2 regions of the Marinobacter sp. NSM genome follow, and region 2 is predicted to be linked to the other one. Evidence: predicted binding sites of a transcription regulator. Region 2 holds the regulator's gene; the other holds the start of a gene.
What was found. Region 2 encodes sigma-54, which starts transcription at its own class of promoters, with help from an activator protein. Its sites were predicted from a motif close to ANTGGCATNNANNTTGCTNT; they were not measured.
Positions count from the first base shown of each region.

Region 1 (4,419 bases), on a different contig from region 2:
ACCAATGCAGTAGCGCTTAACAATCTGGCGTGGTTGTATTACGAGGCTGGTGACAATCGCGCTTTGGATACCGCCCAGAAGGCCTACGAGTTGGTTCCAGACAGTGCAGCAGTGGCGGATACCTATGGTTGGATACTGTTTGAATCCGGTGAGCGCCAACAAAGCCTTGGAATTCTTGAAAAGGCCCATGAGCTGGACCCAGCCTCCCGGGAAATTGCGATGCATCTGGTTGAAGCATACCGCGCAGCCGGCAGGGATGACGACGCCCGGCGGATTCTGACCAAACTGGATAACGAGGCCTGACAGAGAGTAACGCTATAAGCGCAAAGGGCAGATAGCGAAACGTTCCTAAGACCGAGTGGCAGCCATAACATACTGCAACAATACTTTACACAATGTATCGTTGCGCAAGGAAGGTGAGTTATGGCTGCCAAGAAGATTCTCGGCCTGGGTGTGGTGGTGGTTTTTCTCGGTGGTTGCCAGAGTTGGCAGTTTCGGGACATTGAAAAGTTACCGCCTACTGCTGCTATTCCGGAAGTCAGCGAACCGGGAAAGGTGGATGTCTGGTATTTTGACGGCATATCGGGCAACTATGTTCAAAGCATGGTAGATGCCGAAAAATTTCCGGACTCACCTGATGAAATCACCGAACTGAATCAATTAATGCGCGCAGCGAGCCGGGCTAACAACTACGGCACCCTGATCCGCGGCTATGTGGAACCGCCCGCGACGGGTGGATACACCTTCTACATTGCAGGTGACGACGAAACCCAGCTCTGGCTCTCCCCCTCCCAGTCCCCTGAGGATATCGTTCGAATCGCCTCAACCATGGCGACCCCCCTGGATAACTTCACCCGCTACAGCTCGCAAACTTCGGGCATTCATTACCTTGAGGCCGGGCAAAAATACTACTTCGAGCTGAGACACAAAGAAGGTGGCTGGGATGACCACTTTACCGTGGCCTGGTCCGGGCCCGGACTGAATCAACAGGTGATCGACAGCCCTTACCTGCACAGTTTTGCGCAAACAACCCCAGGCGCCCAACCCAAACTGACCACCGAAGAAGCCTACGAACTCGGCTACCGTATTGGCTTTTTCGATGGCGAAAAAGGCTTATCATACAACGCGCAATATCCACCGCTGGATGAAGATGGCGACGGACTCTACGACAATTGGGAAATCTATTACGGCCTGGACCCGACAGATCCAACGGATGCGATGTCAGACACCGACGGAGATTTGCTCACAGCACTGGACGAATTCTGGGCGCGCACAGACCCCAGCCTTGCAGATACCGACGGTGATGGTATCCCCGACGGTTACGAATACGCTTATGGCCTCGATCCCACAGATCCAACCGATGCGTCACGGGACCTGGATGGAGATGGATACTCTGTGCTCAAGGAATACCTGGCGGGCACAAACCCACTGGATCCTGAGGATTTCCCTGCACCTGAAGCAACCTACCAGCCAGGATACGTTGGCCAGTATTTCACAGGCGTAAACTTTGACAGCTTTGTTTACACTCAGCGAGACACTGCCATTAATTTCAACTGGGGAAGTGGCAGCCCGTCTGCCAATATGCCCAATAATAATTTCAGTATTCGGTGGCAGGGCTGGTTTACTCCACCGCACACGGAAGGCATGCGCGAATACACGTTTGCCACAAGAACGGATGACGGTGTTCGCCTTTTCCTTGATGGCAACCTGGTCATCAATCAGTGGAAAAACCAATCCGCCACCACCTATACCAGTACAGCCAGCCTCCCGGCCGAGATTCCCGTAGCGGTAACTATGGAATATTTCGAATCAGGATGGGATGCCTCTGCGAGTCTGGTGATATCCGATACAGCGACCGGGCAAAACCTTAACCCGGAAAACGTGGTGCAAACCCTCTCTCTTGATAGCCCCACCAGCGACAGCTCACTCAACGACGGCATAGACGACCTGTACAAGCTCCGATTCGGCTTACCGCTGCTACAACCTGTCGCCGATCAAGTCTTTAATGACAGCGGTATTACCGTGTTGCAGGCTTACCAGTCAGGACTTCACCCGTACACACTTGAGACCGTATCTGAACCGGATGCGCCGGTAACCAGCGAACCATCTGATAATGGCGCCAGCGCGGGCAGTGTCACGCTATCCTGGACTCCGCCCCTTACACGCGTAGACGGCAGCAGTATCTCACTCAGCGAAATCTCCGGGTATTTGATCAACTACGGCCAAGCGCCAACAAACATGCCCCAGATCCTGGAGGTTCCAGCGGGCACAACTGAAGCAAGGATAGAAGGGCTCTCCTCGGGAGATTGGTACTTCACTATAAGGGTGATTGACACCAACGGACTGAGTAGCGAACCGTCAGATCCAGTTCAGTACAGTGTGCAGTAAAAGAGAGATCGTCGAATTAATTTACATCGTCCAGATTGAAGAAAGAATTAATTCCTTAAAATCAATGGGTTAAAATCTGGCACGCTATCTGCTTTGGTCAAAGGGTGTTGTAAAAATTCGACCACTCACTGGAGGAGTGACTCAAATGAACAAACTTATGCAAGGCATCGCACTGGCAGCCGTCATGGGTGTTTCAGGACTGGCACAGGCGGCTTATATTGATACGGTGGCGAACACTGCCCCCGCTGAAGCCCCTGTCGGCGTCCCAGGAAACAACGATTACGCGAATGGCACAGGCATTCCCGGTGGGCTTTTTACTGGCCCCCAGTATTACGACACCACTGATACTGTGTTGCTCTCACACTCACTGGCATCCGTATCGGAAGATCCATTCAAGCTGACTTTCACCTATTTGGGTAAGGAAGCGGGTTATACCGGCTCATTCCTCTACGAGGGTTCAGAAGTCTTTAATACCGCAACCAGCCCACTTGGAGACACTTTCAGTGTTATCTACAGTGGCGGACTTGGCAAGCTTGACTTTGGCTTCTCCTCAGACGCTTGGGGTGCATTTGCAGGTTCGGTGTCTAACCAAGGCGCAGGGAACTTGGCCGGTGGCTACAACTTCTCTATCTTTGAGGTGGGAGAAGATTGGTTCATCCTGAGTCTGGACGACAACAACCAAGTCGATGATAACCACGACGATATGCTGGTCATGGTGAAAGCCTCCAAAGTCCCTGAGCCCGGCACCCTGGCTCTGTTGGGCCTCGGCCTCGCCGGTATCGCAGTGCGTATGAAGGGTCGTAAAAAAGCCTGACATGCAACTCTGTGCTACGCTTTAAAGCCCTGCCCTCGCAGGGCTTTTCTCTTTCTGGTGGTCACCCATGGACATCCTCATCGTTTATGCCAGCAGTGGGCGTGGGTTAAGAAAAGATGCTCTTATCCTTGAGTCTGCACTTAATTCTCTTGGGCATAATTGCCAAGTAGACCCATTACCACCAACACCGGAATGGCAAAACCAACTATCACATTATCGGTACCAATTACTTAGTAAATATCTGCCTAAACCCTTTAGGCGCCTTTACTATGCTTTACGAAACGGTATCGCCAAATCGATATCAGGACAATCAAAATCAGACCTGGTAATCCACCTTGAAAACCCCCGAATATCTCAACTACGCCGAGGTAAACGCCATTGGCTGATTCCAAACCAAGAGTGGTTTATTGAATCCCGTATACCCTATCTCCAGAGCATTGACCGAATTCTTTGCAAGACTCAACACGCTGCCGAGATCTTTTCGCGCTGCCATTCGGACGTGTTGCATATTGGCTTTACCGGCGGATCCGCGATATCCGGACCTTGTACTTCCGACAAAAATTATCGCCTTGCGCTGCATGTAGCAGGTAACAGTCAGTTCAAAGGAACCACAGCAGTATTATCTTGCTGGTCGCGCCACCCCGAATGGCCAAAACTGGTAGTGGTTTCACAACATGTAGATAGCTCTGATTATCCCCACCAGAACATCGAGATCCGGAGTAATCTCACAGACAAGGAAATGAAAGCACTCTGGCAGGAAGCAGGATTTGCAATTCTACCGTCTGAGGTAGAGGGTTACGGACAGGTACTGGCGGAAGCTCTCGAAAACGGTTGTGTTACCATCACCACAAACGCACCACCAATGAACGAACTGATTGACAAAAGCCGAGGCTACCTGGTAGAGCCAAACAATACCCGAACCTTTCGGCTGGGAACCAGGTACATGATTTCAGAACAAAGCCTTGATACGACAATCAACACCGCCATAAACGAAACACAGGAAACTCTTGAGAGGACTTCAGCCAATGCCGAACAATGGTATTCCTCAAACCACAAAGCTTTTATTGAAAACCTCCGAGTAGCTGTCAGCGATTTGGTCGAACAACCTGCCGATAAATACTCTCGTTAGGGAACATAATGTTGATCTATAGATTCGACAACACGACTGAATGTGCCCAAGATCAATTCTTCCAGTCGCTCTAGCCCGTTACAGTCTT
Region 1 is NZ_JBQTCK010000001.1:388,684-393,102, reverse strand. It holds gene ACTZWX_RS01885 (tetratricopeptide repeat protein) at 1-303, shown strand, start outside; gene ACTZWX_RS01880 (PA14 domain-containing protein) at 424-2,388, shown strand; gene ACTZWX_RS01875 (PEP-CTERM sorting domain-containing protein) at 2,534-3,202, shown strand; gene ACTZWX_RS01870 (glycosyltransferase) at 3,270-4,331, shown strand; gene xrt (exosortase) at 4,328-4,419, opposite strand, start outside.
Region 1: ACTZWX_RS01875 (PEP-CTERM sorting domain-containing protein) is a predicted target of sigma-54. The motif match lies at 2,464-2,483, and genes of this name have one in related genera.

Region 2 (4,419 bases):
TCCGCCCGCCTGGACGATACCGAAGGGACCGCCATCTACACCGGCGACGTTGAACTGGTTCAGGGGGCCACCCAGCTGAACGCAGAACGGGTGGTACTGTATCGAAGCCCCGAAGGTCTCAGCCGGATTGAGGCAAGCGGCGAACCCGCCCGATATCGCCAGCCGGCACGGGAAGGTGAAGCCATGACAGACGCCCGGGCGCGGACCATCACCTGGTCAGCGGCGGAAAACCGGCTGACGTTCGAGCGCCAGGCAGTGATTGAACAGGGCAACAATGTGTTCCGTGGCGACGTCATCCAATACGACACCGTTCGCAGGGTGGTCACTGCAGAAGGCGGCACGCCTTCGGAAGAGAGCTCTGGCCGGGTGGAAATGGTGATTCAGCCTCGCGGCTCCAGCAACCCCACAGACGAATAGGTTACTGATGGCAGTTCTCAGGGCCAGCAACCTGGCAAAAAGCTACAAACAGAAAAAAGTGGTTCTGGATGTGTCTCTGGAAATCCGGTCCGGAGAAATCGTCGGCCTGCTCGGCCCTAACGGCGCTGGGAAAACTACCTGTTTTTACATGATTGTCGGGCTTGTACCTTCCGACCGCGGCCGAATCACCATTGACAGCCAGGACATCACACCCCTGCCCATGCACGGCCGGGCACGCAAAGGCATCGGCTACCTGCCCCAGGAAGCCTCGGTATTCCGCAAACTGACCGTGCGCGACAACATCATGGCCATTCTGGAAACCCGAAAAGACATGAAACGGCCTGAGCGGGAAGCCAAACTTGAGGAACTGCTCGAGGAATTTCACATCACCCATATCCGGGACAGCCTGGGTATGGCGCTGTCCGGTGGTGAACGGCGGCGCGTCGAAATCGCCAGGGCGCTGGCCATGGAACCTGCGTTTATTCTGCTGGATGAGCCCTTCGCCGGGGTAGACCCGATTTCAGTCAGTGACATCAAGCACATCATTCGGCATTTGCGGGACAAGGGCATTGGCGTACTGATCACCGATCACAACGTGCGGGAAACCCTCGATATTTGTGAAAACGCCTACATTGTCTCCGGCGGCCATATCATCGCCTCCGGCAATGCGGAAGCCATCCTGGCCAATCAGCAGGTCAAGGAAGTCTACCTGGGTGATGAGTTCCACCTGTAAGCGGAAGAAAACCCCTCGACGACCGAGGTCTGATTGTTTTGATGATCTGTAGCAAGTAAACTCGGCAAAGAACTTGCTTATACTGGTAACAGTGAGCGGCAAGTAACCAGCGTATAACAATTTTTTTTGCCTGACAGCAGGCAACGTCACTACCGGGACACCCTTGATTTATGGATCTTGAGCCATGGTTATGAAAGCCTCATTACAGCTTAAGATGGGCCAGAGTCTGACCATGACGCCCCAGCTGCAACAGGCCATTCGCCTGCTTCAGCTTTCCACCCTCGACCTCCAGCAGGAAATCCAGCAGGCACTGGAATCCAACCCCATGCTGGAAACTTCCGAGGATGACGATCAGTCTGACACCCCCGATACGGATGCCGATACCCAGGACGAACATAAAGACCGGGATTCCGACCACGATGAACCAGCCACCGAGGCTGCCTCTGACTGGGATGAAAACGAAAATGGCCCGGACTGGGCCTCCGAAAACGACATCCCGGATAACATCCCCGACGACCTGCCCGTAGACACCGCCTGGGACGATATCTACCAGTCTGCACCGGCGCCAGCCAGCAAAGGGGATGATGAGAACGAGTCGGATTTCGAAACCCGCAATTCACCGGCCGAGACCCTCCAGGACCACCTGGAATGGCAGCTCAACCTCACCCCCATGAGCGAGCGTGACCAGGCAATCGCCCACGCCCTGATGGACGCTGTGGACGAGCGCGGTTACCTGACCTCACCGATTGAGGAAATCCATTCCGGCCTGCAGGACGAAACCGAAGAAGACCCCCTTGAGCTGGACGAGGTAGAAGCGGTCCTGCACCGGCTACAACACTTCGACCCGCCGGGCGTGTTCGCCCGGGACCTGCAGGAATGCCTGCTGATTCAGCTCAACCAGTTGCCGCCAGATACCCCCTGGCTTCGACAGGCCCGCCTGGTGGTTACCCAGTTCCTGCATCTGCTGGGCAACCGGGATTACGCGCAACTGCTGCGCCGCAGCAGACTCAAAGAAGATCAGTTGCGCGAGGTTCTGGCCCTGATTACCAGCCTCAACCCCCGCCCGGGTGACGTGGTCGACCGAGCGGAGCCGGATTACGTGATACCAGATGTCATCGTCCGAAAACACGAAGGCCGGTGGCGTGTTGAGCTCAACCCGGAGATCGCCCCGAGAATTCGGGTCAACGCCAGCTATGCATCGCTGATCCGTCGCGCCGATAGCAGTGCTGATAACACCTACCTGCGGGATCAATTGCAGGAGGCCAAGTGGTTCATTAAAAGCCTGCAAAGCCGCAATGAAACGCTACTGAAAGTCGCCACCCGGATTGTTGAGCACCAACAGGGTTTCCTGGACCAGGGGGAGGAAGCGATGAAGCCGCTGATCCTCTCGGATATCGCCCAGGCCGTAGAAATGCACGAATCCACCATTTCACGGGTCACCACGCAAAAGTATATGCACACACCCCGCGGCATTTTCGAGCTGAAGTACTTTTTCTCCAGCCACGTCAGTACCGCTGAGGGCGGAGAATGTTCCTCCACTGCTATTCGTGCGATGATCAAGAAACTGATTTCAGAAGAAACTCCAAAAAAGCCGTTGAGCGATAGCAAGATTGCAGCCATGCTTGGAGAACAGGGCATCAATGTGGCCCGGCGCACCGTTGCCAAATACCGGGAGGCCATGCACATCCCTCCTTCAAACGAGCGCAAACGACTGGTTTAATGTTTTTTCCGGTGCACGAAGCACCGGACACGCAGCCCGGTGGCAACACCGGCATGATGACAACAGGAGACGCCTATGCAACTCAACATTTCAGGCCATCACGTAGAACTGACCCCTGCATTGAAGGATTACGTCAACACCAAGTTCGAGAAGCTGGAGCGTCACTTTGACCACATCAGTAACTGTCAGGTGACGCTGGAAGTTGAGAAGGTACGTCAGATGGCTGAAGCCACCCTGCATGTCATCGGTGGCGATATCCATGCAAAGGCAGAGAGTGAGGATATGTACGCCGCAATTGATTTGCTGGTGGACAAGCTGGACCGCCAGATCCTCAAGCACAAAGAAAAGAACGTAGACAGGATGCACGGCAACGGCTGAGCGCACTCATAGCACCACCGTACCGGGTGTTTCAATGATACGAGCTGCGGCGGGGCATACCGGCCGCAGCCTTTTTTTTACGGAATCACAGTCGATCCATGAGCGATACATCCCTGACCATCGACAACATTCTGGCTCCCGAACTGACGCTGTGCCGGGTGCCGGCCTCCAGTAAGAAGCGGGTACTGGAAACCATCGCAGAGCATATTCATCATCAGGATGAAATCCTCAGCGACACCGAGATTTTCAGCAATCTGGTTTCTCGCGAGCGGCTTGGCAGCACCGGTATCGGCCAGGGTATTGCCATACCCCATTGCCGGCTGGAGGGGCTGGACCGTGTGATCGGCGTGCTGATGACACTGGAAGAGAGCATCGACTTCGATGCTATCGACAATCAGCCGGTCGACCTGGTGTTTGCCTTGATCGTGCCCAAAGAAGCCACCAGTGAACATCTGGAGCTGCTAAGCCAGTTGGCCGAGAAATTCAACGACAACGGGTTCTGTGAACAGCTTCGCCAGTGCCAGGATGCAGCCTCCCTTTACCAGCGCATGACGGCGGCATCCTGATAAGCAGTAGCACCAACAGTAGCAGGCAGGAGCGTCCATCATGAAACTGATCATCGTCAGTGGCCGATCCGGGTCGGGTAAGAGTACTGCGTTGCATGTGCTCGAAGATCTGGGTTTTTATTGCATTGATAACCTTCCCATCGGACTGCTGTTCCCGCTGACCCGGGAAGCGGCGCAACAGGAAACGCCGGGGCGACTCCGGAAAATGGCCGTCAGCATCGATGCCCGCAACCTGTCTGCCGAACTGGCCAACTTCGAACAAATCTATCGCCAGCTTCGCGATGCGGGAGTCGTTGTCGAGATTATCTTTCTGGATGCCGATGAACAATCTCTGCTGCAGCGGTTCCACGCTACACGCCGAAAGCACCCGCTGAGCGACGACCGCACCTCCCTCCGAGAAGCCATCACCAACGAAAAGGCACTGTTGGAACCGCTGTCAAAACTGGCAGACCTTTACATCAACACCACCGGCATGTCGATGTATGAACTGCGCGACATGGTCAAACAGCGAGTGGTCGGTCGCAAGGATCAGGAGCTTGCTCTGCTGTTCCAGTCATTCGGTTTCAAGCATGGCGTACCGGTCGATTCCGATTACGTTTTCGATG
Region 2 is NZ_JBQTCK010000006.1:232,410-236,828, forward strand. It holds gene lptA (lipopolysaccharide transport periplasmic protein LptA) at 1-417, shown strand, start outside; gene lptB (LPS export ABC transporter ATP-binding protein) at 425-1,150, shown strand; gene ACTZWX_RS14440 (RNA polymerase factor sigma-54) at 1,335-2,870, shown strand; gene hpf (ribosome hibernation promoting factor) at 2,946-3,248, shown strand; gene ptsN (PTS IIA-like nitrogen regulatory protein PtsN) at 3,347-3,814, shown strand; gene rapZ (RNase adapter RapZ) at 3,855-4,419, shown strand, end outside.